DNA from 3 places in the Enterococcus sp. ZQ21 genome. Region 2 is predicted to be linked to each of the others. Evidence: a T-box and tRNA genes for the amino acid it is inferred to sense, from the RefSeq annotation. Region 2 holds a T-box; the other regions hold tRNA genes.
What was found. A T-box is a leader RNA that pairs with one kind of tRNA and senses whether it is charged. The one in region 2 lies ahead of argS (arginine--tRNA ligase), so its partner is inferred to be a tRNA-Arg.

Region 1 (11,034 bases), 840 kb from region 2:
GATGAATATCTAAGACGTCTCACTCACATAGAAGATTTTCAAGGTCTGATTTTCTTTAATCAACTGACTGAATTAGGTGTGATGGAAGAAAAATTGCTGTATAGAGGGGTACCTGTAGGAAGCCTGGCCTCTGATCAAAACAAGCTGCTCCGAAAAGCGGCGTTGGAACAATTCAAAAAGAAAAAGATCAGCGCACTTTTGACCACAGATGTGGCGGCTAGAGGTTTAGATATTACAGGACTTCCTTATGTCGTGAATGCAGAAGTGCCGTTAAGTGAAGAAGCTTACTTGCATCGTTCTGGAAGAACTGGACGAATGGGCAATGAAGGAACAGTGATCACACTCGTACAAGATAACAATTTAAGAGATTTGAAACGACTTTTACGTCCGACAAACATAACACTTGAAGAGATTTTTCTGCACGGAGGAAAGTTACAAACGGATCAACCAATCAAAGAAGATGTAGCTACCGCAGCGAATAACAAGTATAAGAAATCTTTTCCTGGGAAAGAACAAAATCCAGAGCATAACAAAAACAAATCAAGAAAAAAAGTTAAAAATAAATCAAAAAAAGAGAGAAATAAAGGAGCAAGGCGCAAATAAGCGCCTTTTTATGCTATGATTATGAAAACGGGAACAAAATTGGTTGCCAGAGGAGGGATTATGTGAAAGAACGTCAAGAAGAGATTTTGCATCTATTGACAGAAAACCAACAAGGATTGACAGCAAGTGATGTAGCTGAGCGCTTGAATATTGATCGAAGCAATGCAAGCCGATATTTAAGCGAACTGTATAAGGCTCATCATATTGTAAAAACCGCTGGCCGACCAGTCGTTTACTCCTTGCCAACGGAAAAATCAAAATCTGATGAAGTACATGTCGACTCTTCTACGCAAGTGACTTTTGAAACGCTCGTTGGAGAAAATGATTCTTTAAAAGTCAGTATACAGCAGGCAAAAGCAGCGATTCTTTATCCGCCGCGGGGGCTACATACCATTATTTTTGGAGAAACTGGTACAGGGAAGTCAATGTTTGCGGAATGTATGTATCATTTTGCAATCGAATCTGAAATGCTTTCAGCCGATGCGCCATTTGTTTCTTTCAATTGTGCGGATTATGCTCAAAATCCCCAACTGCTCTTTGGACACATCTTTGGGATCAAAAAAGGGGCTTACACAGGAGCAGCGCAAGATAGTCCTGGTCTAATCGCCAAAGCAGACGGCGGTATATTGTTTTTAGATGAGATCCACCGTTTACCACCGGAAGGACAGGAAATGCTGTTTACTTTCATCGATAAAGGTATCTATCGTCCACTTGGAGAAAGTGCACAAGTACATGAAGCATCAGTTCAGATTATTGGGGCAACGACTGAATCTTCAGAAAGCTTCTTGACTACCTTCAACCGACGGATCCCTATGGCTATCACCTTGCCAAACCTTGCTTCGCGTTCACTGGATGAGCGTTATGAGATCATCTCTCTTTTCATCAAACAAGAAGCGAACCGTTTAAATCAACGTATCGATATCGAAAAAGAAGCGATTCTTGCCTTTATGCTTTATGATGCGGAAGGGAATATCGGTCAAGTGAAACGAGACTTGAAATTAGTCTGTGCAAAATCTTTTTTACATTACCGAACGCATCATGAGAAAAAACTGATCATTCGAAAAGAAGAACTTTCCCTTCAAGTACAAAAAGGACTACTGAAAATCAAAGAAATACCAGAACGCCTCGACCGATTCATGGACAGTAAGAGCCAGTATTTGACATTTGAACCAGGATTTGCTGATGTCGTCTGGTCACAAGATCCAGAAAGAAACATGCAAGTCTACAACGATATTGAGGAAAAAGTTACTTCTCTTTCTGAAACCGGTGTGGAGAACATCGATTTGGAGACGCTCATTTCAAAAGATGTGGATGCTTATTTTCAGACATATGTCAAAGAATTGACTAAAAGTTCAATCCCAAAAGATCTTTTACCAGATGAGATCTGGCGGCTAACCAATCAATTGTATGATGTAGCTGAAAAACGGTTAGACCGTATTTATAATGAAAAAGCTCGTTTTGCTTTTGCTTTGCATTTGCAAAGTACATTGGATCGTGTGAGAGAAGGACATATGATTGTCCATCCAGATTTGAATAACGTACGAAAAAATTTTAAGAAGGAATTCCAGGTAGCAATCGATCTTTCGACAATCATTGAAGAAGAAGAACAAGTCGAGATTCCTTTTGATGAAATTGGCTTTATCAGTATGTTTCTTTCTATCAACTTAGGAGAAAGTGAGCCTGTTAAAGAAAACAAAGTAGATGTTCTCGTACTGATGCACGGCAGACAGACCGCTTCAAGTATGTTGGAGATGGCGCAAGAACTATTAGGAACAAAAGTAGGAAAAGCTTTTAATATGCCATTGGTTATGGAAGTTCAAACAATGTATGAAGAGGTACTACAATATGTCAAAAATTATCAGGGGCATTTGACGAATGGACTGCTTTTGTTAACAGATATGGGATCATTAAACACCTTCAGTGATTTGATTTATGAAGAGACTGGCATTCGGACGAAAGCAATCACAATGACAAGTACGATGATTGTGATAGAAGCGATACGGATGGCAAGTGTTGGAAGAAGCTTAGAAGACATTTATCAAAATATTCAGCTCTCCTTTGAATCAATCGTACGTGATCAGTTCAAAGCGGAAAAAGCTGAAACTTTACAGCGTAAAAAAGCCGTCATCGTGACATGTTTTACTGGTGAGGGAGTAGCTGCCAAATTGTATCAACGGATTATGCCGGTGATTAATCAAAACAAAGTAGAACTGATCCAGATGCAGTTTTTAGAACGCGAATCATTCAAAAAACACATTGATGCCTTATTGGAAGAATATGAAATCAAAGCAATTGCAGGAACGGTTGACGTTGATTATCAAAATATCCCATTTTTTTCTGCCTATGACGTTTTTGATGATGAAAAATTGAATGTTTTGAAGCGTATAGCTGATGATGAGGTCCCAACAGCTAAAATTGTTGATTCGCTTTCAGGATCATTAAGTGATGTCTTTTCTATTGATGAATTGATCCGCTCATTGCAAAAAACAGTTCAGCAGATCCAGACAGATTTGTCGATTATCGTAGAACCAGGAGTAGATACTGGAATTGTCATCCATTTAGCCTTCATGCTAGACGGATTGATCAAAAAAGAATCGCATCGGCAATTTGAGAAACTATCTATTTTCTCAAAAATTTACCGTTTGGAAATGGATATCGTTCGAGCAAATTTGATGGCACTGGAACGAAAATATCAGGTAAAAATTTCAGAAGATGATATCGCGTTTCTTACACAAATGTTTCTTGAAAACAAAATAAAAAAATAAACACACTAATCATACTGTTTACACACTGAATATCAGTGTGCGCACTATATAAAAGAGCTAAAAAGCATGAAAACGCTATTTTAGCTCTTTTTTTCTTGGCATGCTTCTTGCATTATATAAAAGTGTAAAAAAAATAAAAGGAGTGTTAAAAATGGCAAAAAAAACAATTATGTTAGTTTGTTCAGCAGGGATGAGTACGAGTTTATTGGTCACAAAAATGCAAAAAGCAGCAGAAGAAAAAGGAATGGAAGCCGATATTTTTGCTGTCTCTGCCTCAGATGCAGATAATAATTTAGAATCTAAGAATGTCGATGTTTTATTATTAGGTCCTCAAGTACGTTTCATGAAAGCTCAATTCGAACAAAAACTTGCGCCTAAAGGTATTCCGTTAGATGTTATCAATATGCAAGACTATGGCATGATGAATGGAGAAAAAGTACTTGCACAGGCAGAAAATCTAATGAAATAAATCAAGTATGTAGTTGGGGGATAACAACGTGGAAGATCAGCAAAATCTAGAAGCCATCATGGGACTAATCATGTTTGGCGGTAATGCAAAGAGCGACGCAATGGAAGCGATTGCGGCTGCTAAAATCGGTGATTTCGAGTTAGCGGATAGAAAAATCGCTGATGCAGAAGAATCACTTATACAAGCACATCATGCACAAACAGATATGTTGACACAAGAAGCACAAGGAAATCATATGCAAGTGACGTTATTGACTGTTCATAGTCAAGATCATTTAATGACGTCTATTGCGTTTACTGATTTAGCAAAAGAAATCATCGAACTTTATCGTCGCGTATACAGCGAATAAATACAACTTCTTTTTTGAACGGAAGAAGAAAAATTTTTGAACGGATTTTTTATTTTGTTATAAAGAGAACTCTCTTTATATAAAAAACTTATAGGAGGAAGTAAAAAATGAACGGACTAACAAGTTGGATGGAGAAATACATCCTGCCAGTTGCCGCAAAAATCGGAGCGCAAAAACATTTAGTTGCTTTGCGTGATGCTTTTATCGGCACACTGCCCGCAACAATGGCGGGATCAGTCGCTGTAATGATCAATGCAATTATTCGAGATTTACCGCAACAGTTTAACAGTACCTACGCTGACAGTTTAGCAGCAGACAAAGGAATCTTTGCCGTATTGAATGTCATCATCGGAATCAATGGTTTTGTCTGGAACGGTACACTAGCAATCGCCGGATTGATCTTTGCCTTTTCTTGGGGGGATAATCTTGCCCGAGCTTATGGAGTAAATGATCTAGCTGGGGGAATCGTTGGTCTAGCTACCTTGATTCAAGGTATTTCCTTTGGTCCAGCATTATCAGCAGCATTAGATGTGAATGTCCCTTCAAATGTCGCAGATGCAATCAATAGTTCTGAGATTGGTGCAACGATTGCAGATGGTACACTGTCAGTTGGATTATGGGGTTGGCTAAAACTAGATCATTTGAATGGAAACGCTTATTTTACAGTTATGATCATGGGAGCAATTTCAGTCATTATTTTTTGTAAATTGATGCTTGCTAACATTACGATCAAAATGCCTGATTCAGTACCACCAGCAGTATCTAAAGCATTTGCAGCCATTTTACCAGCTACGATCGCTTTATATGTCATTGCTATTATCAATTATATCGTAGGTCGTGTAGCTGATGGGCAACTAATCATTGATTTGGTGCAAAAATATATTGCAGAACCATTCCTAGGATTATCTCAAGGGTTGGGAGCAGTATTGATCGTCACAGTGTTTGTTCAAGTATTCTGGTTCTTTGGTATTCATGGACCAAATGTATTGGCACCAGTGCTAGAGGGAATCTGGGGACAAGCACAACTAATCAATATTGATATTTTCCAAAAAGGTTATAACGGAAAAACTGGTACACCAGCCGTGTTAGATGCAATCGAAGATGGAAAAGCTTATATGTGGGTCCGTGGATCGTTCGATGCTTTTGCATGGTTTGGCGGATCAGGTGGAACGATCGTCTTACTGATAGCTATCTTGATTTTCTCTAAACGAGCGGATTATTTAACAGTAGCTAAATTATCCATTGGACCCGGTATTTTCAATATCAACGAGCCAGTGATGTTTGGTCTGCCGATCGTATTGAATGCCATCATGTTCATCCCATTCTTGATTGCTCCAGTAGTTGCGACAGCTATCGGTTGGTTAGCAACTTACTTTGGACTTGTAGCACCAGTATCGCAACAAGTTACATGGGTAGTACCGCCGTTCTTATTGTCATTCTTAGCAACAGGAGCGGATTGGCGAGCACCAATCGTAACATTGGTATGTATGGTCGTGACTTTCTTGATTTGGGCACCGTTTGTCATTTCTGCAAACAAAATGGACCCTGCCGCAGGCGAACAACAATAAGATGAATCTGAGGAGCGGGACGCTTTAAGTTCCGTTCCTCATAATGAATTTTCGAGGAGGAGCTGAAAAATGATTTCAATTGCCAGTGCAATGCAACAAGATGCAATCAAAGAATTGTTAGAAGGATACAATGAAGAAGGAATGACATTTACGTTTAAAGAAAAACAAGGAATCAAAATGTTCTTTGAGACAAGTGCAGAAGATCCGGAAGCTGCGGCTAAAAAAGCAAAGGAACTAATCAAAGCACAGCCTTGGGGAACAGTCCTTTATTTTCAGTCAACAGCTGTTTAAGAAAATGGTTCAAAAAGATAGGATGGTTGATATGATAAAAAACGGTTTATTTTTATGTAGTATTGGTTCTTTGATCGTGTTGTATAGTTTGAATCCACATTCGCAAAGGTATGATTTGTATAGTATGGTCACGGGTCTTTTCCTAACAGGATTAGGAATCTACTTCTTCATGAAGGGGAAAAAAAGAGAAGAAGCAAAGGAGAAAAATAACTAATGGAAATCACAAAAAAATTAAATATTCCAGCGTCGTTTTTTTACGATAAAGTTATGGATTCTGTTCTTTTCGATGTACGTAAAGCGACCGGCAAATCAGTGACCAGAAAACAGCTGAAAAATTTGGAGTACGTCAAACAATTCTCGCAAAATAACCGGGCTCGTATAAAAATCGAAGAAGTCATTGAAAACCAGTCTTATAAGTTTCGTACATCGACAACGAAGAATGAATTCGTTGTTCATTATCAAATCAAACCAGTAGACGATTCGACCTGTGAGATTCATTACACAGAAAAAATGGAGTCTTACGGCATGCTTCAAAAGTTGAATGATATGCTTTTAGGAACGATCTTGATGTACTTTAAGCGGAGACGTTTCAAAAAAATGCTAGAGATGATCGAAGCAACGTATTAAACCATTGAAAAAATGGTACTATTTAGTTATTGAAAAATGAAGTAAGCTAGAAGAGATTTTTCAGAGGAAGCAAAGTCTTTCCTGAGATTCCTCACTAGCTTTTTTGTAGGAAGGGGCAGCAAAATGACAAAACAAGTAAGAGAGCTAGGGGGATCTTCGATTGAGGAAATGTTTGCTTTAGCCACATATGCATTTAATGGGGCAGATACACCTGAAAGGAGAGAACGTTTTCGTACACTTGCGGAGAATTCCTGGAATTACGGTTTTTTTGATGAGGAGGATCGGCTAACAAGTCAAGTCATGGCGACTCCTTTCCCAGTGAATTTTTACGGACAAGAGTATTTAATGGCCGGTATTGGCTATGTTGCTTCTTATCCTGAAGCAAGGGGACAAGGCGGAATCAATCAGATCATGGAAAAGATTCTTGAAGATTGCCGTTATCGTAAAGTAAGCTTATCTTATCTGGCGCCCTTCTCCTATCCCTTCTATCGGCGCTATGGCTATGAACAATCGTTTGATAAAATCAGTTATCAACTAAACAGTCGTGACGTGCCTTTTACCAAAAAGAAATCTGGCAAGATGAAGCGTATGAATTTCGAAGATGCAAAAGCTGCTATCAAACGAATTTATGAACAGATGCCTGAAAATCAACGAGCTGGTCTGAAGCGCGAAGACTGGTGGTATACGTATAAATTCAAGCAAAAAGGTAATTACCAGTTTGCTTTGTATTTTGATGATACTGGGGAAGCAATGGGCTATGTCGTTTACCAGCTTGCAGCGTCTTCCTTTATTATTGTGGAATGGGGATTTTTGAATCACGATGCCTTTTGCAGCCTTGTCCGCTTTGTAAGTTCCCATAACGGTGCTTTTGAAACATTTGAATATTCATGTGGCTACGGTGGCAATGATCAAAATTATCTATTAGCAAATCCATTTGCTTCTGTAACGATCACACCTTATATGATGGCGAGGATCGTGGATATTTCTTTGTTTTTGGAAAAATATCCATTTAGAAAGAAACAAGCTGCCTTTGCTCTTCAGATAGAAGAAGATCAGTATGCAAAATGGAATGAAGGAATCGTGGAAGTAACGATTAAAAATGGAAAAAACCATCTCTCAAAAGTAGAACAAACGGCGTTACCGATCGTTCGCGGAAGTATCCAACATATCACACAGCTATTATTAGGATATCGTAAAGTTGAAGAGCTGGTATTCCAAGAGAGGATACAGGTGGCAAAAGAATATGAAGAAATGTTAAGTTCGATCTTGCCACAGCAACAGCCAATCCTTAATGACTATTTTTGATAAAAAACGGGGGATGACAATATTTTTGTCACCACCCGTTTATTTTTCGTTTGACATTTGAAGGAAAATATTAAAGTAAATCCTCTTTTTTCGTAAATTTGAATTTTTTGTTTTCTTTTGTTTTAGGGTTTTCTTTTTTGTGGTCTTGGATTGCTTCTTTCGTGATCTTTTCCCGATTTTTTTTAGATGAATCTAAGCGTTCGGCATATACTTTTTCTTTTGGCTTATCATTCATTGGAAAGAACCTCCCTGTATTATTTCATTCTACTCCTAGTTTATCATCTGTTAAGAGCTAGTGGAAACGTTTTGCCTAACCTACAAGCTGATTTTTTTAGCAGATAAGCTTGCAAGTAAAAAACAAACAAGCTACAATTGATTTATTGAAATTGTTCCTGTAGCTCAGTAGGATAGAGCAATCGCCTCCTAAGCGATAGGTCGCTGGTTCGATTCCAGTCAGGAACGTATAAATAACCCCTGTATCCTTTGTGGTACAGGTTTTTTTATTTTAAAACAACAAAAATTAAATGTTTTATAATTAAAAAAACTTCATTTTTTATTGATATAAGGGTATAATTGTTGTTGAAGGAAGGTGATAAAAAAACATTTTCATTAAAACGGAAAGCAAAAAATAAAAATAAAAATGAAAGAAGGAGAAAAATTAAAAAAATGGATTCTTAGCGCTACATTGATTGTTTTACTTAGGGCTTTCGCAGATGCAAGGGTAATAGAACAAAGTGGTTTTACTGGTAGGTGTGTAGCTTTTCCAATGCTATGGAGCTAGAGCCTTTCTAGTGGGCATAAGTATGTTTAACTTTTTATGCTAATCTGGGCACATAATGTACAGGCGCACTACATAGAGAATCTCGAAAGTGGGATTAGTACTAAGTATAGTTGATACAAACAGCACTTCACAGCTAGAATAATTGGAAAGTCAGAAGTTTTTTGTTCGATTTGAAATACCTAGTTAGTTTGAATAAGTACATAAAGAATCTTCTTATTTAGCACTTAATAAAAAATATAAAAAACATTTAAAAGAGAAATTAAAGGGTTTCTCAATCTTTGATAAAAAAGGAGGAAGTAGAAAATGAAAAAAGCAAAATTGATACTTAGTACAATCGTCTTGACATCTTTATGTAGTGGTTTTTTAGGGACTGGGACGGTGGATGCCAGTGAATATAATAATAAAGTTGTTTCGCTTCGAGCTGCTAGTGATACAACGCTTACTGTGTCACGCATACCTCATAATCCTATTCTATATTTTGAAATTTCAATGGAAAATTATAATCAATCTGACTCAACCCAACGTTGGGTAATGGAGTACAATGCAAATGCCGGTGGTTATTATATCCGGGAGCAGATTCCGGGAAGTATGAATTTTACACCGCAATATATTTGGGATAGTGGAGGAAGCTTTTTGGACTTCTCGGGTAACAAAGAGAGGGTAGGGACTCTGTGGAAGTTATATTCAGCCGGACAGAATTCGTTGGGAAATATATTTTTTATAGAAAATATGTCAAACGGGAACTATATGAGTTGGACCAGAGGAGGTCATACTGATCGGGCGTTGAGGTCTACTGCATTTGATTGGAATTGGGAGCAAAGATTCATTGTACAAGTTGAAGGAGAAGTTTAAAAGAGAAAAATGGAAGTACACTAATACGTTCAATCTTTTTGACTTATATCTAGAGAGTGGGGCAATAATCAGATTTTTTTCTGACTATTGTCCCACTCTCTTTTTTATATATTTTTCGTTATTTTATTTGTGCTAACAAGATTTTGCTCAAGCCCAATCTCCATTACGGAAAATCGGTACTGTAGAACCGTCTTCGCGGATACCATCGATATCCATCTTGTCAGATCCTACCATGAAATCTACGTGGGTTTGACTTCTATTCAAACCAGCTTCTGCTAATTCTTCATCGGACATTTCTGTACCGCCTTTCACACTGAAGGCATAAGCAGATCCTAAGGCTAAATGGTTCGATGCGTTTTCATCAAATAGTGTATTGAAGAAAATGATACCAGATTGAGAAATAGGTGAAGGGTCAGGAACAAGTGCCACTTCTCCTAGACGACGCGCACCTTCATCGGTATCAAGCAATTTTTCTAAGACATCTTCGCCTTGTTCGGCAGAAAAGTCAACTACTTTTCCATCTTTGAAAGTAAATTTCATACCAGAGATGATCGTACCAGCATAACTCAGTGGTTTTGTACTTGAAATATACCCATCTACACGATGACTGTCAGGAGCGGTGAACACTTCTTCTGTTGGCATATTTGCCATGAATTTTTCCCCTCGAGCATTGTAGCTTCCAGCACCTTCCCAAAGATGGTTTTTAGGCAATCCAATGATGATATCCGTACCAGGAGCAGTGTAGTGCAGGGCAGAAAATTGTTCTTGATTCAATTCTTCTGCTTTTTTTGCTAATTTCTCATCGTGTTTTTTCCATGCTAAAACAGGGTCTTCTTCGTAGACACGAGTTGTTTTAAAAATTTGATCCCATAATGCATCAACTTGTTCTTCTTCTGGCAGATCTGGAAAAACTTTTGCTGCCCATTGTTTACCAGCAGCAGCTACAACAGTCCAACTGACTTTATTTGCCTGAGTTGCCTTGCGCAAATTCATTAGTGCTTTACCGGCAGCTGCTTGATAAGTTGCTACTCGGTGGCTGTCTACACCGGCAAACGCATCAGGATCGGCAGAAACGACACTAATCCTGCTTGCTCCTTTTTCAAGCCATTCATCCGCTTGAACGATTTTAGATTGTGGTACATCCTCAATACGATCTGTTGCTGCATGTAAAAGAAATTCTCTTTGAATCTGATCATCTGTCCACTGAACGATGACTTCAGCAGCTCCTAATTTGTAAGCTTCTTGTGTGATCAAGCGAGCAAGGGGTGCTTGGTCTACACTGATCTGTAAAACGACTGTGTGACCTTTTTCTGTGGCCACGCCAGTTTCTGCAATTAAGCGTGCATATTTTTTTAGAAGTTCATTAAAATTCGATAACATAATAAAAATTCCTCCTCACCATTTTTTCTGGTAACTATTAGCAT
Region 2 (11,034 bases):
TTCTTTATCAGCAGCGATCTTATCTACTTCTTTAATGCTGTTATCTGTCAATGTTTGTACGTCTTTTTCTAGTCCGCGCAAATCATCTTCGGTAATGTCACCATTTTTTTGTTGTTTTTTATATTCGTCGATCGCATCACGACGGATGTTACGAATCGCGATTTTTGCATTTTCTGCTTCTTTTTTCACATCTTTAGCTAATTCTTTTCTGCGTTCTTCTGTCAGTTGCGGGATAACCAAACGAATAACATTTCCATCATTGGTAGGACTGATTCCGATATCACTTGCCATAATAGCTTTTTCAACATCTTGAAGAATGCTCTTGTCAAAAGGCGTGATCATTAAAACACGTGCTTCTGGGATTTGGATTGACGCCATTTGGTTCAATGGAGTTGGTGCACCGTAATAATTCACAGTGATTCGATCCAAAAGGCTAGCATTCGCGCGGCCTGCGCGGATTTGCCCAAGTTCACGTTGAAGATTTTGTGCTGCTTTTTTCATTTTTTCTTTTGCTTCTGTCATAATTGCATCTGCCATTTTTATTTCCCCCTTACAGTCGTTCCGATATTTTCGCCTAAGATTGCCCGGCGAATATTTCCGTGTTCATTTAAATTGAAGACAAGCAATGGAATGTCATTGTCCATGCTTAGTGAACTTGCAGTTGAATCCATGACTTGTAATCCTTTAGCAATCACTTCCAGATGAGTCAGTTCTTCAAATTTCACTGCATTTGCATCTACTTTCGGATCAGCAGAATAAACACCGTCTACATTGTTTTTAGCCATCAGGATAACATCTGCGCCGATTTCTGCTGCGCGTAATGCTGCCGTTGTATCTGTCGAGAAGTACGGGTTGCCGGTACCGCCTGCAAAAATAACAATCCGTCCTTTTTCTAAATGACGTTCTGCTTTACGGCGAATGTAGGGCTCTGCGATTTGACGCATTTCAATCGAAGTTTGCACGCGTGTCGGTACACCCACGTTTTCCAACGTATCCTGTAAAGCTAAGGCATTCATAACTGTAGCTAACATACCCATGTAATCAGCTTGAGCGCGTTCCATGCCCATTTGTGCTCCGATTTGTCCGCGCCAGATATTTCCGCCGCCCACAACGATTGCCATTTCAACGCCCAGTTCGTGAACTTCTTTGATTTCTTGGATGATTTCTTTGATTACTGGTGGTTTGATTCCAAATCCTGCATCCCCAGCTAAAGCTTCTCCACTCAATTTTAAGACTACACGCTGATATTTCGGTGTGACCATGTTCATTCCTCCAATATTTTCTATTGCCATTTTACCATACTTAGATGATTTCGACACGCTAAGCCTGGTTTTTCTTGTTTTGCTTAAAAAAAGGGAGCGCACAAAGCGTGCGTTCCCGTCTGTCATTCAACAGAATTATTTTTTCACTTGGCTCATAACTTCTTCTACAAAGTTATCTTCGCGTTTTTCGATACCTTCGCCAACTTCGAAACGTACGAATGTTTTAACAGTTGCGCCTTTTGAAGCAACGTATTTTTCAACAGTCATATCAGGATCTTTAACGAATGGTTGGTCAACCAAAGCGATTTCTGCTTTGAATTTCTTCAAGCGTCCTTCTACCATTTTTTCAACGATATTCGCTGGTTTGCCTTCATTCAATGCTTGTTCTGTAAGAACAGTTTTTTCATGTTCTAATTCAGCTTCTGGAATTTGTGATTCGTTTACATAGCGAGGATTGATAGCTGCTACGTGCATAGCTACGTCTCTTGCAACTGTTTCATCTGTTGTTCCGTCTAGAACAGTCAATACAGCAATACGTCCACCCATATGCAAGTATCCGCCAAATGCAGCATTGTCGTCTTTTTCTACAACTTCAAAGCGACGGAAGCTGATTTTTTCTCCGATAACTTGAGTTGCTTCGATCAAGTCAGATTCAATCGTTCCTTTATCTGTTTTGATTTTCATTGCAGCTTCCATGTCTGCTGGTTTGTTTTCAGCAACAAGTTCTGCGATTTCTTTTACTAAGTCTTGGAACATTTCATTTTTAGATACAAAGTCTGTTTCTGAGTTTACTTCAACGATTGCTGCAGTGTTACCTTTCACAGCAACTGAAGCTAATCCTTCAGCGGCAATGCGGTCATTTTTCTTTGCAGCCTTTGCCATTCCTTTTTCACGTAAAAGATCAACTGCTTTTTCCATATCGCCTTCTACTTCAACTAATGCTTTTTTCGCATCCATCATTCCTACGCCAGTCATTTCGCGTAGTTCTTTTACCATTTTAGCTGTAACGTCTGCCATGTTTAACTCCTCCTGTGGTGTTCTTTTTAAAAAAAGCTGCTTCAAAGGAGAGTGAGGCTTGTCGCCCAGCCTTTGAAACAGCTCCATCATTCAAAATTATTCTGCTGAAGAATTGTCGCCTTCAACAACATCTACGATTTCTTCGATTGATGTTGCTGTGTTTTCTTCTGTGAAATCTTCTTCAACTACTTGATCTTCACCTTGGTTTCCTTCGATGAAAGCATCAGCCATTTTTGAAGTAATCAATTTAACGGCACGAATTGCGTCGTCGTTTGAAGGGATTACTACGTCGATTTCATCTGGATCGCAGTTTGTATCAACCATAGCTACGATTGGGATATTTAATTTGTGTGCTTCTTGAACAGCAATACGTTCTTTACGTGGGTCAACGATGTACATTACATCTGGGATTCTTGGCATATCAGCGATACCGCCTAAGAATTTTTCAAGACGTTCGCGTTCTTTGTTCAAACCAGCAACTTCTTTTTTAGGTAGAACTTCAAAAGTTCCATCTTCTTCCATTGCATTGATTTGTTTCAAACGGCTGATACGTTTTTGGATAGTATCCCAGTTTGTCAATGTTCCGCCTAACCAACGATGGTTAACGAAGTATTGTCCTGCACGAGTTGCTTCTTCTTTGATTGCTTCTTGTGCTTGTTTTTTTGTACCTACGAATAATGCTACGCCGCCTTCTTCAGCAACGCTCTTCATGTAATCATAAGCTGCATCTACTAATTTAACTGTTTTTTGTAAGTCAATGATGTAGATTCCGTTTCTTTCTGTGAAGATATATTTCTTCATTTTTGGGTTCCAGCGACGAGTTTGGTGACCAAAGTGTACGCCGGCTTCTAGTAATTGTTTCATAGAAATTACTGCCATGTTTGTTTCCTCCGATTTGGTTTTATTTTCCCTCTTCTTATCTTCTACCTTGCCGGCAAACTTTTTCAAGCACCTACCGACAATCCAATAAGAATGTGGATTTGCTGATGCATAAAGCACCCTCAGCTATTATACAGACAAAAGATCCATATCGCAAGAGCAAATGTACTTTTCTGCTCAACATTCAATAGTTTACCTGAAAGACAAAAAGAATTCAAGAAAAACAGTAGATTTCTCTTTGTTTCTTTATTCTCTTTTTCCCATAAAATAATTTTAGATATAAAAGACGAATATTATTGGGCAATCCTTCTTTTTTTTGTTATGATACATGTGAAATCTTTCGTAAAGGAGAAAGAAAATGCGCAAAGCTCAAAGACATTTGCTGATTAAACAAGTCATTGAAGAATTCCCGATCCGTACGCAAGAAGAACTATTAAACAAACTTGGGCATTATGGCGTTACCGCAACGCAAGCAACGATTTCTCGAGATATACGTGATCTGAAAATCGTGAAAGCACCTGATGAAAACGGTATTTCCCGCTTTGTGTTGTTTCGCGAAAAAGGTACTCCTGATACTAAGACTGAAGAAGAGGATCGGCTGATTCAAATGATTGAAGACATTGTGTTGAAAGTCGAACGAGTCCACTTTTTGACAATCGTTAATACCTTGCCAGACAATGCTCATTTATTTGCATCTGTTTTAGATGAGATCAAGCCTCCTCCTATCGTCAGTACGATTGCTGGATTTGATACGATCATGATCATCTCAGAAAATGAGGAGGATGCAAAACGAGTAGAAGAATTTCTTCACCATCCGACTGAAGTATCACTTTTTTAATCAGAACACGTGTTCCTAATAAGGAATGCGTGTTTTTTTATTTTCAATATTTTCCTTGTTAAATAAACCTTTACACTCTTTACAAAAATACATCAGTTTTTATTTAAACTTTTCATAACTTTGATTAAATCACAATACTCTTCATTTATATTGGATGTTAGCAAGAGCAGATTCTTGCTCTTTGTGTATGTCAATAAAAAAGAAATGAAAGGAAATCGCATGTATAAATTATTAACGCCTGGACCATTAACGACTTCTGAAACAGTGAAAAAAGCGATGCTGACCGATCATTGTACCTGGGATCAAGAATACAAAGAGATGACACAATGAATAAGAAAAAAATTGCTGGAGCTTGCTCAAGTACCGGAAGAACTATACACAACGGTCTTGATGCAAGGCAGCGGCTCCTTTGGGATAGAATCTGTTTTAAGTTCTGTGATCAGACCAGAAGATACTTTGCTGATTTGTTCAAATGGCGCATACGGTCAACGAATGGTTGCCATGTGCAAATGTCTGCAACTAAACTATGCAGTTTATGAAGTACCTGAACACCAAATTCCCCAAGCACATATGATTACACAGTTGATTGAAGAGAATCCGTCTATCTCCGCACTTGCAATGGTCCATAGCGAGACTACTTCCGGTATTTTAAATGATTTGGAAGAAATTGCTGCTGTCACACAGGAAAGAGATCTTTTGTTTATAGTAGATGCGATGTCTAGCTTTGGTGGGATACCGATTCATGTAGCGGAACTAGGGATCGATTTTTTGATTTCTAGCTCAAATAAATGTATTCAAGGTGTTCCAGGTTTTTCTTTTGTACTTGCTAATAAAGTGGAACTAGAAAAGCGAAAAAATGCGAGTCGAAGTTTGTCACTTGATCTGTATGACCAGTACCGCGTGATGGAAAACGAGAATGGCAAATGGCGTTTCACTTCCCCTACTCATACGGTTTTGGCTTTTCAACAGGCATTGAAGGAACTAGAGCTAGAAGGAGGGATCGAAACTCGATATTCACGTTATCTCGCCAATAATCATGTGCTACGACAAAAAATGACAGAGATGGGGTTCCAGCCTTTCATCCAAGAGTATCAGGGGCCATTCATTACCTCTTTTCTTTACCCTAAAGACTGGCGATTTGATTTCAATCATTTCTATCAGCATTTAAAACAAAACGGATTTGTGATCTATCCTGGGAAAATCAGCGATCATGAATGTTTTCGTATCGGTAATATTGGCGAGATTTATCCAGAAGACATTTTAGAACTGACAGCAATTATCAAAGACTATAAGGAGAACATTAATGATTAAAACTGTAATTTTTGATTGGGCAGGAACAACTGTGGACTTTGGCTGTATGGCTCCTGTCCACGCTTTTAGAAATGCTTTTCTAGAAAAAGGGATCCAACTGACTGACAAAGAGATCCGCGAACCGATGGGAAAATTAAAATGGGATCATATCCAACAGCTTCTTTCCCTCCCTTCTGTCAAAGAACAATGGATAGCGATTCATGGACAACTACCTCAGGAAAAAGAGGTGGAGGAATTGTATCAGCAATTTGAACATTATCTGTTTAAAGATTTGGTCCAACATTCTACCTTGAAACCCGACACATTGGAAACGATCGAACAGTTGAGAAGCGCTGGGATCAATATTGGTTCCACGACTGGATTTACTGCTCCTATGATGGCAATCGTAGCAGAAACCGCAAAAAAAGAAGGGTATTCACCAGACTTCATGGCAACTTCTGAAGACGTCGAAGGATATGGACGACCATTTCCTTATATGATTCATAAAAACATACAATATTTCAAAAACAAGTCAGTTGATGAAGTAATCAAAGTCGGAGATACGGTCTCAGATATCCAAGAAGGGAAAAATGCTGGGGTGTTTACAGTAGGTGTGATTGAAGGTAGTTCGCTGATGGGACTTTCATATGATGCATACCAACAAATAGAGATGGAGGAAAAAGATCGCTTAAAACAGTCTGTTGCACTTAGATTCCAACAAGCTGGTGCTGATCTTTGCGTAAATAACTTGAAGGAGTTAACAGAGTACATTTTGTGCGCTGACAAGAATCCAGAATGACTTTTATACAAAATAAGAGCTGTGACAAAAATATTGTCACAGCCCTTATTGCGAATAAACGGTGTTCTCCTGCCAACTCCTCGGTCACAAGTCACAATATCCAACAAACATGAGAAGCTGTTTTTTGAAATTGTTCCTTGTGACTCGGAGCTGAACACTGATTTCACATTCTTTTTTCTTACATCTTATCTGGTGCATGAAGTCCTAGCAAACGAAGATCTTCTTTCAATAATACAGTCACTGCATACACTAAAGCTAAGCGTGCTTCTTTTTGTTCATCGTCAGCTAAAATCTTCGTATGAGCATAGTATTTGTTGAATGCCTGTGCTAATTTGATTGCATGTTTCGCAATCACTGAAGGTTCATATTTTTCCCCAGCGGATAAGACTGTTTCAGGATATTTTTGAACCAATTTGACTACTTCCCAGCTGATATCGTCATTCAACGCATAGTCTGCTGTTTCTGAAGGGACGAATCCTGCTTTTTCCAACAGACTGACTGCACGAGCATGTGTATATTGCACATAAGGTCCAGTTTCTCCTTCAAAACGAACCACTTCTTCTAAGTTGAAGTCAAATGTATTGAGACGATCGTTTTTCAAATCATGGAAGATGACTGCCCCAACCCCTACTTGTTTAGCTACAACATCTTTGTTTTCTAAATCAGGGTTTTTCTCGCTGATCTGCTCTTTAGCAGATTGGATTGCTTCATTCAATACTTCTTCTAGTAAGACGATTTTTCCTTTACGAGTTGATAATTTTTTACCACCTTGTGTGATCAAACCAAATGGGATATGGTGCATGTCGTCAGACCAGTCAAAGCCCATTTCCTTCAAGACAGCTTTCAATTGTTTGAAATGATAACTTTGTTCATTCCCTACTACATATAGAGATTGTTTGAAGTCATAGGTACGTTTACGATACAATGCGGCAGCTAAGTCACGTGTGATGTATAGTGTCGCGCCATCTGATTTCTTGATTAATGCTGGATTCAAGTCGTAAGCAGAAAGGTCAACGATCTCCGCACCTTTATCTTCGTTCAGCAAATGTTTTTCTTCTAAAAGTTCGACGATTTCATCCATTTTGTCATTATAGAAAGCTTCACCGTTCAATGAATCAAACTGTACTTCCAGTAGATCATAGATTTTGTTGAATTCTTTCATCGATTCATCACGGAACCATTGCCACAATTGGATAGCTTCTTCATCGCCTTCTTCTAGACGTTTGAACCAAGCACGAGCTTCTTCATTTAATTCCGGTTCTGTTTCAGCTACTTCATGGAATTGGACATACAAACGAAGCAGTTCATTGATTGGCTCTGCTTTGACCGCTTCTTCTGAACCCCATTTTTTGTAAGCAACAATCAGTTTTCCGAATTGCGTGCCCCAGTCACCTAAATGATTGATGCGGATTGGCTGGTATCCGATTTTTTCCATAATGAAGCCAATCGAATTACCGATAACTGTCGAACGTAAATGTCCCATTGAGATTGGTTTTGCAATATTTGGAGAAGACATATCGATCGGTACGGTTCCTTGATTCCCGATATTGCTGTCCCCATAATGTTCTTTTTCTTTCACTACTGTTTGCAAAACTTTTTTGCTGATAAGTTCTTTATTCATGAAAAAGTTCAAGTAAGGTCCAACCACTTCGATTTTTTCAAAGTTGGCAGAGTCGATTTTTTCTGCTAAATCTGCAGCGATTTGCTGTGGCGCTTTTCGGTAAACTTTTGCTAATGAAAAGGCTGGAAATGCCACATCCCCGTGTTCGGCTGATTTTGGATTTTCTAGTAATTGTTCGACTTGTTCAAGTGTCAAATCGTCTTTGACAATGTCATAGACGGCTTTTGCGACAAGATCTTTATTATTCATCTTTATTCCTCCTAAAATACTCTCTTATTTGTTCAACAAAAAAAATCTCTAATGACGACATACTTAGTATGCCATCATTAGAGACGAGATTTCCCGCGGTACCACTCCAATTGTCCTAAAAAAAGGACCAGCTCCATCTGATATCGGTAGACGACCGTCTGTTTAAAACAGAATTCTCCAAGTGCGCTTCGTTGTATCTCCTTCATTCGGCTTCCACCACTTCCGAATTCGCTAGCCAAGAATGATACAAGTACTCTCTTGTTCAACAAATCTTAATCTTATTAAACTTTCTTGAATTATATCAGAAAAAAAAACGAAAGGCTAGTCGTTTCTAATAAAAAAAACAATCCAGATGGCCTAAAGGAGAAGAAATACCACCTGGATAGTTATAAATCATTTCGTAAATACGAAAGACTTAACAAATTAATCAGCTACGATAATCGTTCCTTCTTCAGAAGCTAAAAGATTTTCGATATTTTCTAAAGAAGTGATGATTGCCTTAGCGTTCGGTTTTGCTTCAACAAATGCAATGGCTGCTTCTACTTTCGGAAGCATGCTTCCTGGAGCGAACTGTTTTTCATCAATGTATTGTTTCATTTCTGAAACAGTAACAGTTTCTAGTTTCTTTTGATCCGGTTTTTGGTAATTGACATACACATTGTCTACACCTGTCAAAACGATCAGCAAATCCGCATCGATGATTTCGGCTAATTTTTCTGAAGCAAAGTCTTTATCGATCACGGCTTCTCGCCCTTCTAATCCGGTCGCTGTTTCTACAACAGGAATCCCGCCACCGCCGACAGACACCGTGATAACTCCTTGTTCGACTAGCGTTTCGATGACACGTGCTTCTTTGATCGAGATTGGTTTAGGGGAAGCGACTACTTTTCTCCATCCACGTCCAGCGTCTTCTTTGAATGTCACAGTAGAATCAGCATTCATTTGTTCTTTCGCTTCTTCTTCCGTGTAGAATGGGCCGACTGGTTTACTTGGATTTTTGAAGGAAGGATCGTTTTCATCCACAATGACTTGAGTGACTAAAGAAACTACATCTTTATCGATCCCTTTTTCCTTCAGTACTTCACCCATCGCGTTTTGGAGCCAGTAGCCGATTGACCCTTCCGTCATTGCGACACATGTATCTAAAGGCATTGCTGGTGTTTTCTCAGAATCAGCAGCTTGCTGCTGAATCAATAGGTTGCCGACTTGCGGACCATTTCCGTGAGAGATGATTAGTTCATCTCCTTGTTCGATAAATTTCACTAAATACTTTGCTGTTTCCATTAACGCTTCTTGTTGGGCTTTTGCACTTGCATCCGTAGACAAGATGGCATTGCCTCCTAAAGCGACAACTACTTTTCGTTTGGCCATTTCATTCGTCCTTTCTTCAGTTCTCCTGAATTTTCTAGATAACAAAACGAGCCAGCGTTTTGTGATTTTCCCTCAATGCTGACTCGTTTTTTCGTGAGATGAATGTGGTTATGCTTAAACGCGAGGGATAAACAAGTTACCTAATGTTGCTGCCATGATCGCTTTGATTGAATGCATACGATTTTCTGCTTGGTCAAATTGACGAGCATATTTGCTGCGGAAGACTTCATCTGTTACTTCCATTTCAGTGATGCCAAAGCGTTCTTTCATTTGTTCACCGTAAACAGTGTTTGTATCATGGAAAGCTGGTAAGCAGTGCAAGAAGATCAAACGATCTGTATTGTGTGTTTTTTCTACCATTTCCATATTGATTTGGTAAGGTTTCAACAATTTGATCCGTTCTTCAAATTTATCTTCTTCACCCATTGATACCCATACATCAGAATAAAGCACGTCTGCTCCGTCTACACCTTTATCAACATCGTCGGTAATCATCAATTGTGCCCCTGATTTTTCAGCAAAACCTTCTGCCATTTTGACGATTTCTTCTTCAGGTTGTAATTCTTTTGGTGCAACGATACGCATGTTTGCTCCCAAAATTGCACCTGTTACTAATAAAGAGTTAGCCATATTGTTTCGACCATCTCCACAGTATGCAACAGTGATACCTTCTACAGTTCCAAAGTTTTCTTGGATAGTTAAAAAGTCAGCGATCATTTGTGTTGGATGCCATTCGTCAGTCAAGCCATTCCAAACTGGAACGCCAGAGAATTCTGCTAGTTCCTCTACCATTTTTTGACTGAAACCACGGAATTCGATTCCGTCAAACATACGACCTAACACTTTAGCTGTATCTTCTGTTGATTCTTTTTTACCTAATTGGATGTCATTTGCACCTAGGTATTCAGGATGTGCGCCTAGATCGATTGCTGCAGTGGTAAATGCAGAACGAGTACGTGTAGATGTTTTTTCAAATAAAAGTGCGATATTTTTTCCTTCTAGATAGTGATGTGGGATCCCACGTTTTTTCAAGTCTTTCAAGTGTTCTGAAAAATCGATCAAATATTGTAACTCTTCTTTTGTAAAATCTTTTTCTGCTAATAAACTTCTTCCTTGGAATACTGATTCTTTCATATTAAACATTCTCCTTTAGATTGTTTTTATTTAAGATTAAAGAGGAAATCCTGACGACAGCTGACAGTAAGACTGTCGTCAGGTTATAAACTACTTCAAGTCTTCACGGACAAGTGGTTGGCTCATACAACGTGGACCGCCACGACCTCGTGACAATTCACTAGAATTGATTTCCAACACTTTGATACCATAGCTACGAAGCAATTCGTTCGATACGTAATTCCGATTGTAAGTGACTACGACACCTGGAGCGATTGCCAATGTATTGGATCCGTCATTCCATTGTTCTCTAGGGGCAACGATCTCATCCCCATTACCAGTTGGAATCAATACAAGATCATCTAATCCAAGAGCAGCTTTCATCGTTTCGTGTAAGTTATCTGAATGAGTGATCTTGATATCATCACCATCTGGTTCGATCGTAAAGACATCCATCTTACCGTCTTTACTTTGGATTGCTGGATGGATAGTGAATTTGTCATGATCTACCATTGTGAATACGGTGTCCAGATGCATCATTGCACGGTTGTTCGGGATTTTGATTGCTAATACTTTTTCAAATCCTGAATTTTTT
Region 3 (11,034 bases), 890 kb from region 2:
GACCAAAAAGCAATCTTCTATTTTCAGTTTTCCAAAAAAAATATTTTGGTTCGATACTTGTCATCAATTTGATTAATTCAATCATCAACTGGTTGCTCAATAGTTTGATCTTTCTGCCCATGTTTTTAATCAGCGGAGTGAGTGCTTATACGCAGTTGCTTTTCAATTCAAGTACGGTACCTACGGATGTCATGCCAGGAGATTTTCTTGATATCAGCTTTGTTTTATCAATGGTAGGGATGATTTTTGTTTCAGCACTTATCATGAGCATCGTTGGCGGATTGTTCCAATTTGCTGCATGGACGAAGTTCGACTATCCTGATTTGTCGGTCGTACAATGCTTAAAATATGGCTGGTTCTTATTGAAAGATAGAATCGGTACGTATATTTTGTTGCAACTATCTTTTATCGGCTGGTATTTGTTAGGGGCAATCGCTTTATTCATCGGTCTTTTGTGGGTCATCGTTTATGTGAATGTATCAGTTGCAGAATTTTATGAACAAGCACGGATTGAAAAAGGTGGTCCAGAAGCCTATTTTGCTTAATCTGTAAGCAGTTCATTCATTAGAAAAATAACTTTTGTGGTAGGATAAATCTTTGAGGGGGAATGTATGATGAAATTAACTGTTTTAGGCTGCTTAGGGGCGTATCCTTATAATAATCAAGGGACAACAGGTTATTTACTTCAATCTGACGGTTTCAACTTGTTGATTGATGCAGGTAGTGCTACGCTGATCAAATTACAAGAACATCTTGATCCACTTGATTTGGATGCTGTGATCCTTAGCCATTATCATCATGATCATATTGCTGACCTTGGTGTATTACAGTATTACTGGCAACTTCATCCCAAGAGAGATCCGGAGACATTGCTTTCAATTTACGGGCACACAAAAGATTCTGTCCACTTTGAAGAATTGACGATGGCGAATGTCTCAAAAGGACATCCTTATTTTGAAGCCGAAGAATTAAAAATTGGTCCTTTTCTGATTACTTTTATGGAAACAATCCATCCAGTAGTATGTTACGCCATGCGAATCGTAGAAGAAGCAACGGGGAAAGTATTCGTATTTACAGGAGATTCAGGTTATTTGGAAAGTTTCGCTGATTTTGCGAAAGAGGCTGATTTGTTTCTAGCAGATACCTATCTATTTGAAGGAAATGAACATCATCATGCACATTTCACTTCAAAAGAAGCTGGAGAACTGGCGAAATCAGCTAACGTAAAGAAACTTGTACTTACCCATCTACCTCAGTTTGGCGACTTAGAACAATTGAAAAATGAAGCGCAAAAAGCAGCAGGTAAAGGGATAGATGTAGAACTTGCTGCAGTTGACAAAGTGTTTGACATTTAGGAGGAAGAACATGATTTTTGTACCAAATGAAAACCACGACCCAAGAATCAATTTAGCAATTGAACAATACTTGTTGCAAGAAATGCCATTAGATGAACCCATTTTGCTCTTTTATATCAATGAACCTTCAATCATCATCGGTAGGAATCAGAACACGATTGAAGAAATCAATCGAGATTATGTGGAAGAACATGGTATTCATGTGGTCCGCCGTCTAAGCGGAGGCGGAGCTGTCTACCATGATTTTGGGAATTTGAACTTTAGTTTTATTATGCCTGATGATGGTGATTCCTTCCGTGATTTTGCGAAAGTAACACAACCAATCATCCAAGCACTTCATGAATTGGGTGTTGCCGGGGCTGAGTTGAAAGGCCGAAATGATTTAGTCATTGATGGTATGAAATTTTCCGGTAATGCGATGTATGCTACCAATGGCCGAATGTTTGCTCATGGAACGATCATGTTCGACTCTGATATCAATGAAGTAGTCAATGCATTAAAAGTAAAAAAAGACAAAATCGAATCAAAAGGAATCAAATCGATCCGTTCTCGTGTGACGAATATCAAACCGTTTCTTCCCGAAGAAAAACAAAAAATGACAACGGAAGAATTTCGTCAAGAAATCTTGTTGAAAATTTTTGGTGTAGAATCAGTAGAGGAAGTAAAAACGTACGAATTGACCGACGAAGATTGGAAAAAAATCAATCGAATCTCTGAAGAATATTACCGAAATTGGGATTGGAATTACGGAAAGTCCCCAGATTTCAATTTCTCTCGTCAAAAACGTTTCTCTATCGGTTCGATCGAAGTCCACTTGAATGTATCAGAAGGAATGATTAAAGAAGCAAAAATCTTTGGTGATTTCTTCGGACTAGGAGATATCTTTGATGTCGAAAAAAAATTGGTGGGACAGAAATATGATAAAGAATCTCTATCAAAAATAGTTGACCAAATTGATGTGAAAAAATATTTTGGTGCGATAGAATCAGAAGAATTGCTTACCTTACTTTATTAAAAACAAAAAGCAGCGGAATCCTTATGTATTGGATCCCACTGCTTTTTTATATAGAATTCGAGTAATTTCGGGAAAGCTGAACAGTGATTCGATCAATCAATGTATCTTTTTCCTGCGTTAGTGTTCCAGTGTAACGATCTGCCACATCTTTCATCATCATCAAATCAAAGCGTTCCTGATCATCTAATTCTTCTGTGATACCTCGACTGAATATATTCGTATCATAATGTGCACTATGTTCGCAACAAATGATGAAATGATCCTCTTGTTCGTGTATCGACAAATGAATTTTTCGATACAGCGGATTTTCGATGGCATGAGTTTCTCTAAAGGAATGCTCTAGGGCATGAATCAAAAGCTGGGCTAGATCATCATCTTTGATAGGAAGATCCTCAGGAAGTTCTGCTTGGAAGGTGATCTGGATATTCCGTTTAGCAGCTAACTGTTGATAGCGCGCGAAAATCAGATTTGTCATCTGATGATTGCAAAAAGAACACAGCATTTCAAAATTTTTTGCTTCTTCCAAGATTGTTTCCACATATTTTTTTGCTTTTACTTGATCCGTATGCATTAAGTCTTGCAGATTTTCCATTTCCTGAACAAATTCTAAACGAAGCGTATTTACTTCTTGGATATGCTGTCGAAGTTGCTCATAATGCTGTTCCAGCAAATCGTTTTTGATTTTTAAGAAATCTACTTGTCTTCGGTCTTTATCTGTGTTCAGAATGTGGTCAATCAGATTGTAACTGATAATAACAATCAAAATAATAATGAATAAAATCGTAGACCAATTGATCGTCGTTTGATAAATACCTAGTGCTGTTTGGATATAAATCAAGCAGTGGATAATGGCAACCAAGACGATCCAAGGTGTACAAACTACATAAAAACGATTGTTTTTATATGCTTCACCAATGCAGGTAAGCGAAGTGACTAGAGTACTGATAACACTAGCTATATTAGCAATTGGCATCAATTCAGGAAGTTCTGCAGAAGTAAAAGCTGCATAAAGCAGAACACCAGAAAAGATCGAAAGCTGGATTATACAAAAAATCCCATACCATTTTTTATAATAAATCATCCGGCTCCAATAATAGCAGATAATGAAAGCCGAGGTTAGGATAATAAATAAATGAGATAAAAAAGAGTGAACGAATGGTTCAAAAAGGATGCCACTTAAAATATCTTCTGAAACAGCTTCAAATCCTAATGCCAAAGCAAAGCAGCTTAAGATAATCAGCGAGTATTCAAGCCGTTTTTGTTTGTACATCAAGTAGATGGTATAGATAAACGTCCCAATAGCAATGAAAACTGCAATGATCATCGTTAATACTTGCGGTACTGATTGAGAATAGATAAAACCGATTAACGGACCAGTTGTACCTATATAGACTTTCGGTGGCAACCCAGCGTAGTTTTGATAAGGAGATGAGACAGAGATCATCAATTTTTTTCCGATGTAATCTGATGGTAAATCTATCACAGCCAGTGATAATCCAGGGTTGCTTTCTGCGTCGTAATCTTCCCGTTGGTATAAAATGTTTCCGTTTAGATACACAGTAATCCATTGATGATTTCCTTTGATTAGTAAATTTGCTTCGTTCAACGGTTTCTCAAGTGTCGTTTCCATAATAAATGTTTCATCTTTGTCTACGGTAGGAATCGTACGAGTGTACTTGCTGTCAAACTTAAAATCAGGATCATCTTTTGAATAGAAAACCCATGAATCTTTTATTTCTTTCATTTGATTACTATTAGCAGGAGAGAAGATAAAATAGAAGAAATAAGCAATCCCTGCTAAAAATAACACTGATAATATAATTATTATGCTCCATTTTATGCGCATATAGAAAGATTCTTTTTTATTATATATGTTATTAAAAAAAGCCTAAAGGTATTCCTTTCTAAAACTTGTAATTTTAGGGTAAACGTTTTTTTTACTAACGTCAATTATTTATAATGAAAAATGAGATAAAGATGAGGAAATAGAATCAAAAAACGTCGTTGTCATAAAAATGTGTTTTTACAGTTATAATTTGAAAAAAATTTATCGTTATTATATGATTAAGAAGGATTGAAGAAAGAAAGGAGTTGAAAACGATGCCTGATTACAAAGAAATAACTTTTGTTAGTTCTGTAACGCTGATTATATTTTTAATACTTATTCTTCTCGTCGTCTTGGTTCCCCGAATTTTTGGATTGACTCCTTATATTATTGAGGATAGAGAAATGAACCCATATTATGCACAAGGAAATCTGATATATGTACGACCAAAAAATACAGATGAGATTTTAGTCGGAGATATTATTACATATTATGAAAATTCAGGTAAAAAAATCTCGACACGTCGCGTAATAGCCATTGAAAACAACTACAACGACTTTTATACAAAAGCTGACACACGGACTTATATCGAGCCTGGAGTAGTAAAAAAGAGAAATATTATCGGTAGTCCAATCTTCCAGATTCCATATATTGGCCTGGTCCTTTCCAAAACAGCATTTGCATGGATCCAGGGGTTATTCTTTACGATTGCTTTTTGCTTAACAGGAATCACAGCTTGGAATACTTTTGTAGAGTTGAAGAAGAAGCGGAGACGAACACAGAAATTTTTGTGAGAATGTTGAAAAAGACAAATATATTCAAGAGATACCATTACTCTTCTGAACGAGTGATACGGAAAATACTCATACAGCTTGTAGATTTAGCTAGTTGTTCGTATAATGTGTAAAGAGGAGGAGTAGTATGCGCAATGAAATGATGCATCGTCCTGTAGTCAAAGAAGAACTATTGGACTTTATGCGCACCCAGCAAAAAAAATTACCGGGTGAGCTAGGCAAATTGGAAGAAGAAGCTCATGTAGCAGAAGTACCGGTTATTCCCCACGAAACAGTTGTATTTTTGAAATTTTTACTTGGACAGATTCAGCCTGAACGAATCTTAGAGATCGGTGCAGCTATCGGTTTTTCATCAAGTGTCATGGCGACAACAATCGGAGAAAATGCTCATGTTACGACCATTGATCGTTTCGATGTCATGATCGAGAAAGCGAAAAAAAACTATGAACGTCTAGGATTGACAGATAAAGTAACCTTGCTTGAAGGGCAAGCCGCAGATATTTTGCCTGAATTGTCTGGTCCATATGACTTTATTTTTATGGATAGTGCAAAATCAAAATATATTGAATTTTTACCTGAATGTTTGCGTTTGTTACGAAAAGGTGGCGTTTTGATGGTAGATGATATTTTCCAAGGAGGGACGATCTTGCTCCCTGATGAAGAGATTCCTCGTGGCAAACGAGCTATCCATCGTAAATTAAATGAATTCCTTCGTGTCGTGATGAACCATCCTGATTTGACATCGACCATCTTACCATTAGGCGATGGTGTAATCTTAATGACAAAAGAAGCAGAAGAAATCGATTGGTGATACATGATTATGACAATCAGTAAGTGATTGATTATATCAAAGAATCCATCTAAATTTGATGTGAAAGAGACTGTATTTGTAAAACAACTGAAGGAAATAGTGAATAGATTGAAATAAACAGGAGTAAGCATGAAGACAATGCAACTCCTGTTTTCGACTGATAACCTTAGAATAGATGGAAGCGAATGTTTCTTTTCAAAGGATTGATTTGGTAGTTGAATTAAAATAATTGGCTATTTGCTAATTAAATAACTATTTCGTATTGACAGAAGCAATATAATTATCTATAATTATTGATGTTCCGCTGATTCCTGTCATAGTAGCTCAGCTGGATAGAGCATCCGCCTTCTAAGCGGACGGTCGGGGGTTCGAATCCCTCCTGTGACGCTAAAAAACCGTTAGAAACTGAGGTTTCTAACGGTTTTTCTTTGTTTTTTGTGCCAATATTGTTTGTTTTCAAAGGCAAATAAAATGAAAAAAACATCTTTATCTAGTACAATTATAGGAAGTAAAAATAAAATCCATCAGAAAGAGGAAGCAAATATGTCAATATTATCAAAAATTTTAGTCACTCTAGTGGCCATCGAATTTTTTTATATCATGTACATCGAAACAGTAAGAACTGATTCCGATACGACAAGCAGAGTTTTTAAAATGAATAAAGAAGAATTAAGCAGAAAATCTGTTCAAACATTATTTAAGAATCAAGGAGTATACAATGGACTATTAGGGGTTGGACTACTTTACGGAGCTTACCTTTCTTCCGCACCTAAAGAAATTACAAGTATGCTGTTGCTATCAATTTTTATTGTTGCATTGTATGGAAGTCTGACTAGCGATCGCTGGATTTTACTAAAACAAGGTGGGTTAGCTCTGTTGGCCTTGCTTTCTATTTTCTTCTAAATGTGGAAAAACAAGGATCTATTGGACAGGAAACTTTGTGAAAAATATTACTTTTTCTCATGAAATATGCTATTCTAATGAATGGTATTTTAGAAAATTTCATGAAAAGGAGTTAGATAGGTGTTCAAAAATTATGTTTTATCACTAAAAAAAGAATTTTTAGGTTATGATCTTTCAAGATTTCAGAAAGATCTTTTGGCTGGAATCACAGTAGCTGCTGTAGCATTGCCTTTAGCCTTGGCTTTTGGGGTATCAAGCGGAGCCGATGCGTCCGCAGGTTTGATTACGGCTATCATTGCCGGTCTCGTTATTGGCGGTTTATCAGGCGGTTTTTATCAAATATCAGGTCCGACAGGCGCAATGGCAGCTATTCTAATGTCCATTGCGGCAACAAAGGGAATGCAAGGTGTGTTGCTTGCTACTTTTTTGGCAGGTCTATTTTTACTTGCAGCAGGACTTTTCCGATTAGGAACACTAACTTCTTTTATCCCAGCACCAGTAATCACAGGATTTACTTCAGGTATTGCTATTATTATTGCATTAGGTCAGATCGATAATTTGTTTGGTGTTCATTCGGAAGGTACAAATGTTATTGAAAAGCTAAGTAGTTATCAAACACTAGGTTTTCCAATAAACATAGCATCTTTGATTATGGGAGGCCTAGTCATTTTAGGGATGTTCATCTATCCGAAAAAATGGGCGAAACGAATGCCTAGTTCGCTGTTGGCCATCATTTTAGCAACAGTAGTTACGCTACTGTGTCATTTACCAGTAGCCACTGTTGGTAACATCCCACAAACACTGATCAGCAGTAATCGCTTGGGCTTGGGAGATTTTAGCTTTTCTGCCTTGCAACAAGTAGCCGTTCCGGCCATTAGCATTGCTCTGTTAGGGATGATTGAGAGCTTATTATGTGGTGCTTCTGCTGGTCGAATGGCGAATAAATCATTAGACAGTAACCAAGAATTAGTGGCACAAGGGGTGGGAAATCTATTGCTTCCTTTTTTTGGCGGGATTCCTGCTACTGCAGCCATTGCTCGTACAAGTGTGGCCATCAAATCTGGCGCACAAACCAGATTAGCTGGCATGATCCATGCAGTTGTCTTGTTGCTTTCCATGCTTGTTTTTGCGCCAGTGATGTCACAGATTCCGATGCCGGCACTTGCAGGTGTTTTGATCGTGACGGCTTGGCGTATGAATGAATGGAGAACGATTAAGGAGCTATTTGTTCATAAATATTGGTCAGCTATTCTATTGTTTGTTCTTACAATGATTTGTACAGTCATCTTTGATTTAAGTATTGCTATTGTAATTGGGATTATCGGCGGTTGTGTATTTTTTGTTGTAAAAAGTGCGGCTATCACGATTTCATTAGAAACAATCGATTGGCAAAGAATGGGGCTGCCAGAAACGGAAAAGCTGAATAATTGGACAGTAGTGTACATCAGCGGTCCGCTGTTTTTCATGTCTTCAGAGAAACTAAAAAATAAATTGGAAGAACTAAACCATCACGACGGTGTCATCTTCTCCATGCGTGGCGTACCAAGTATTGATTTGACGGCACGCGCAGTTTTTGATGAATTTCAAGAAAAAGCAGAACAGAGAGGACAAACGATTATCTATACTTCCTTGCAGCCGGAAGTAGAAAAACAACTTTCTCACTTATGGGAATATACATCCACACATCAACATCAAACAGTTGCTCATGCGTTGACAGCATTGCATGCGAAATATACTGCAATGAGCCATTAAAACAATGAAAAAGAATAGACAAGACTGTAAACTAACAATTTCACCGTCTTGTCTGTTCTTTTTAATCTTGTTGTAAAAGTGAAGCTAGTACTTGCCAATCTTGATGGATAACAGGTACAAGGGAACGATTATAAAAAATAGCTGCTGGATGAAAAAGTGGAAGGATACGATAGTTTTTTTCTGACCATTCGTAGGCATCTTTTTGTTTTGTTAGCTGTAAGACGGGACCTGTATAGAGTTGACCATGGTTTTTGGTAACAGTATATTCTTTACCAAGTAATCGTTGCAGGCCAATATTTCCAAGTGTCGCAATTAATTTTGGCTGGATTTCCATCAGTTCGTAATCCAGTATCGGTGCGTGTGCAAATACTTCGGATCGCGTAGGTGTACGATTTGGATAAACAGTTTCTGTCTGTTGTGTCCGTTTATTGATCCAATGAGTCACGCGATACGGGCGACTCCGTACAGCACTGGTGATATAGACATCTTCTCGTGTTAAACCAGTGGAAGAAAGTGCCTGCATCAATTCTTTTCCAGCTTGTCCGCTAAAAGGGATGTGTGTATCAATCTCTGTTTTCCCTGGGGCTTCTCCTACAAGCATTAATTTAGGATGAAGAGGTCCTTGCCCAGCGACAAACCCTTCTACAGGACGGTCGTTCATCCTTAAAGAAGCCTCTTGTATCAATTCTGTTGGGTATTCCATTTGTGCTCCTCCTTTTTCTTTTATTATAAGAAGAAAAGAAACGCAATGCGACTATTTTATTTGGCAGAAACGAAGAGGAAAGAAAAGCAGGAGAACGATTGTTTAAATCTTTATTTCATTTTTTGACTTTAAATTTAGTTGACGAACAGCGGCTGTTCTGGTAAGCTAGTACTGTTGTAATTGTGGACTCCACAGCTACAACCGCTCAGAACAAGTAATAAGCACAGCAGATGCTGTCACTTCGGATGGCGAGTCTAAGTATATCAGAAGGAGGTGCTTTATAGCATGTACGCAATTATTAAAACTGGTGGTAAACAAGTAAAAGTTGAAGTTGGACAAGCAATCTATGTTGAAAAACTTGACGTTGAAGCAGGAGAAAAAGTTGTTTTTGACGAAGTTATCTTAGTAGGTGGCGAATCTACAAAAGTAGGCGCTCCAACTGTTGCAGGTGCAACTGTTGAAGGTACTGTTGAAAAACACGGCAAACAAAAGAAAGTCGTTACTTTCAAATACAAACCTAAAAAACATTCACACCGCAAACAAGGTCATCGTCAACCATATACAAAAGTGGTTATCGACGCGATCAACGCTTAATCAGCGTTTGAGAAAGAAGGCCTATATATGATCAAAGGAACATTTAAGCGAAATGACGCAGGTCAGATCGTTTCATTCACTTTGACCGGGCATGCTGATGCTGGTCCTTATGGAAGTGATATCGTTTGTGCAGGTGTTTCTGCGTTAGCGATCAGCACTGTCAACGGGATTGCCTCATTAGCCGGTTTTGAACCGATTGTTGAAATGAATGAAGAAGAAGGCGGTTATCTTTATACCGAAGTCACTTCAGGAATGACACAAGAACAAAACAATATTGCTGAGATTCTATTAGAAAATCTTTTATTAGGTTTACAATCAATAGAAGCTGAAAACTCAGAATATATCCAAATTAAAACAATCAATGATAAATAGGAGGTGCAGACCATGTTGTTATCTATGAATCTACAATTATTTGCCCACAAAAAAGGTGGCGGTTCTACATCTAACGGCCGTGACTCAGAATCAAAACGTCTAGGTGCTAAACGCGCTGATGGACAAACAGTTACAGGTGGATCAATTCTTTACCGTCAACGCGGTACAAAAATCTATCCAGGTGTAAACGTGGGTATCGGTGGAGACGACACTTTATTTGCAAAAGTTGATGGCGTAGTACGTTTCGAACGTAAAGGCCGTAACAAAAAACAAGTGTCTGTTTATCCAGTAGCTCAAGAAGCTTAATTGAATCTTGCGATTAAAGAGGTTGTGACAAGACTTTTGTCACAGCCTCTTCTTTGTTTATAAAAATAAAAGTTGTCATGAAGGATGCGAAGGTTACCATGTCTTTTTACGCTTAAGATTTTTTTGCCATCTTGTAATCAGAATGTTTTGATAACGATTGTTTTTATTAATGAAAGCGATATTGTTTGCTATCAGCAGCATCATTGTAGGATAAATAGTGTTCTTTTTCTTGTTTCCAATATAAAAATGGAATTGATATTTTGTGTTCTTTTATCTTCATTACGCTTGTCCCTTCGCTTGTTGTCAACGAAACAAAATCAGGTAAATAGTTGACGAAACGGAAATAAATACATAGTATTATGTTTTGAAGCCTAAGAACAACAGTCTATAGAAAAGGAGCGATACCATTGGCAAAACGCATGGACCGAATTTATATGTATGTCAAAGAAAAAACCGCTCATTTAACAAAGGCAGAATATGACCAAGGAGTAACGACACAAGAAATTGCTGAAGTGTTAGGAATCCAACGAACGAATAGCAGTAAGGATCTGAATCAGCTAGTGCGCGAAGGAAAATTGATAAAGACAGATGGACGACCAGTACG

Region 1: it has a tRNA-Arg gene. The T-box ahead of argS (arginine--tRNA ligase) is inferred to sense a tRNA for this amino acid. The anticodon was not compared.
Region 3: it has a tRNA-Arg gene. The T-box ahead of argS (arginine--tRNA ligase) is inferred to sense a tRNA for this amino acid. The anticodon was not compared.

The regions. Positions count from the first base shown of each region.
Region 1 covers NZ_CP125658.1:1,906,228-1,917,261, reverse strand. Annotated here, with positions in the region: gene QK255_RS09295 (DEAD/DEAH box helicase) at 1-603, shown strand, start outside; gene QK255_RS09290 (sigma-54-dependent transcriptional regulator) at 666-3,368, shown strand; gene QK255_RS09285 (PTS sugar transporter subunit IIB) at 3,520-3,837, shown strand; gene QK255_RS09280 (PTS lactose/cellobiose transporter subunit IIA) at 3,866-4,186, shown strand; gene QK255_RS09275 (PTS sugar transporter subunit IIC) at 4,294-5,754, shown strand; gene QK255_RS09270 (hypothetical protein) at 5,824-6,045, shown strand; gene QK255_RS09265 (DUF3188 domain-containing protein) at 6,077-6,259, shown strand; gene QK255_RS09260 (DUF3284 domain-containing protein) at 6,259-6,672, shown strand; gene QK255_RS09255 (GNAT family N-acetyltransferase) at 6,796-7,977, shown strand; gene QK255_RS09250 (hypothetical protein) at 8,048-8,212, opposite strand; tRNA gene QK255_RS09245 (tRNA-Arg) at 8,366-8,439, shown strand; gene QK255_RS09240 (hypothetical protein) at 9,062-9,610, shown strand; gene QK255_RS09235 (aminopeptidase) at 9,758-10,990, opposite strand.
Region 2 covers NZ_CP125658.1:1,066,275-1,077,308, reverse strand. Annotated here, with positions in the region: gene frr (ribosome recycling factor) at 1-537, opposite strand, end outside; gene pyrH (UMP kinase) at 540-1,262, opposite strand; gene tsf (translation elongation factor Ts) at 1,398-2,279, opposite strand; gene rpsB (30S ribosomal protein S2) at 2,376-3,158, opposite strand; gene QK255_RS05245 (arginine repressor) at 3,517-3,996, shown strand; partial or broken gene phnW (2-aminoethylphosphonate--pyruvate transaminase) at 4,216-5,307, shown strand; gene phnX (phosphonoacetaldehyde hydrolase) at 5,300-6,085, shown strand; gene argS (arginine--tRNA ligase) at 6,264-7,955, opposite strand; T-box leader at 8,032-8,230, opposite strand; gene arcC (carbamate kinase) at 8,379-9,326, opposite strand; gene argF (ornithine carbamoyltransferase) at 9,441-10,460, opposite strand; gene arcA (arginine deiminase) at 10,551-11,034, opposite strand, start outside.
Region 3 covers NZ_CP125658.1:1,958,137-1,969,170, reverse strand. Annotated here, with positions in the region: gene QK255_RS09565 (DUF975 family protein) at 1-545, shown strand, start outside; gene QK255_RS09560 (MBL fold metallo-hydrolase) at 615-1,355, shown strand; gene lplA (lipoate--protein ligase) at 1,366-2,370, shown strand; gene QK255_RS09550 (ATP-binding protein) at 2,417-4,216, opposite strand; gene QK255_RS09545 (signal peptidase I) at 4,471-4,989, shown strand; gene QK255_RS09540 (O-methyltransferase) at 5,117-5,800, shown strand; tRNA gene QK255_RS09535 (tRNA-Arg) at 6,114-6,187, shown strand; gene QK255_RS09530 (DUF1304 domain-containing protein) at 6,344-6,703, shown strand; gene QK255_RS09525 (SulP family inorganic anion transporter) at 6,824-8,455, shown strand; gene QK255_RS09520 (uracil-DNA glycosylase) at 8,517-9,158, opposite strand; ribosomal protein L21 leader region at 9,348-9,424, shown strand; gene rplU (50S ribosomal protein L21) at 9,444-9,752, shown strand; gene QK255_RS09510 (ribosomal-processing cysteine protease Prp) at 9,780-10,124, shown strand; gene rpmA (50S ribosomal protein L27) at 10,137-10,430, shown strand; gene QK255_RS09500 (sigma-54-dependent transcriptional regulator) at 10,838-11,034, shown strand, end outside.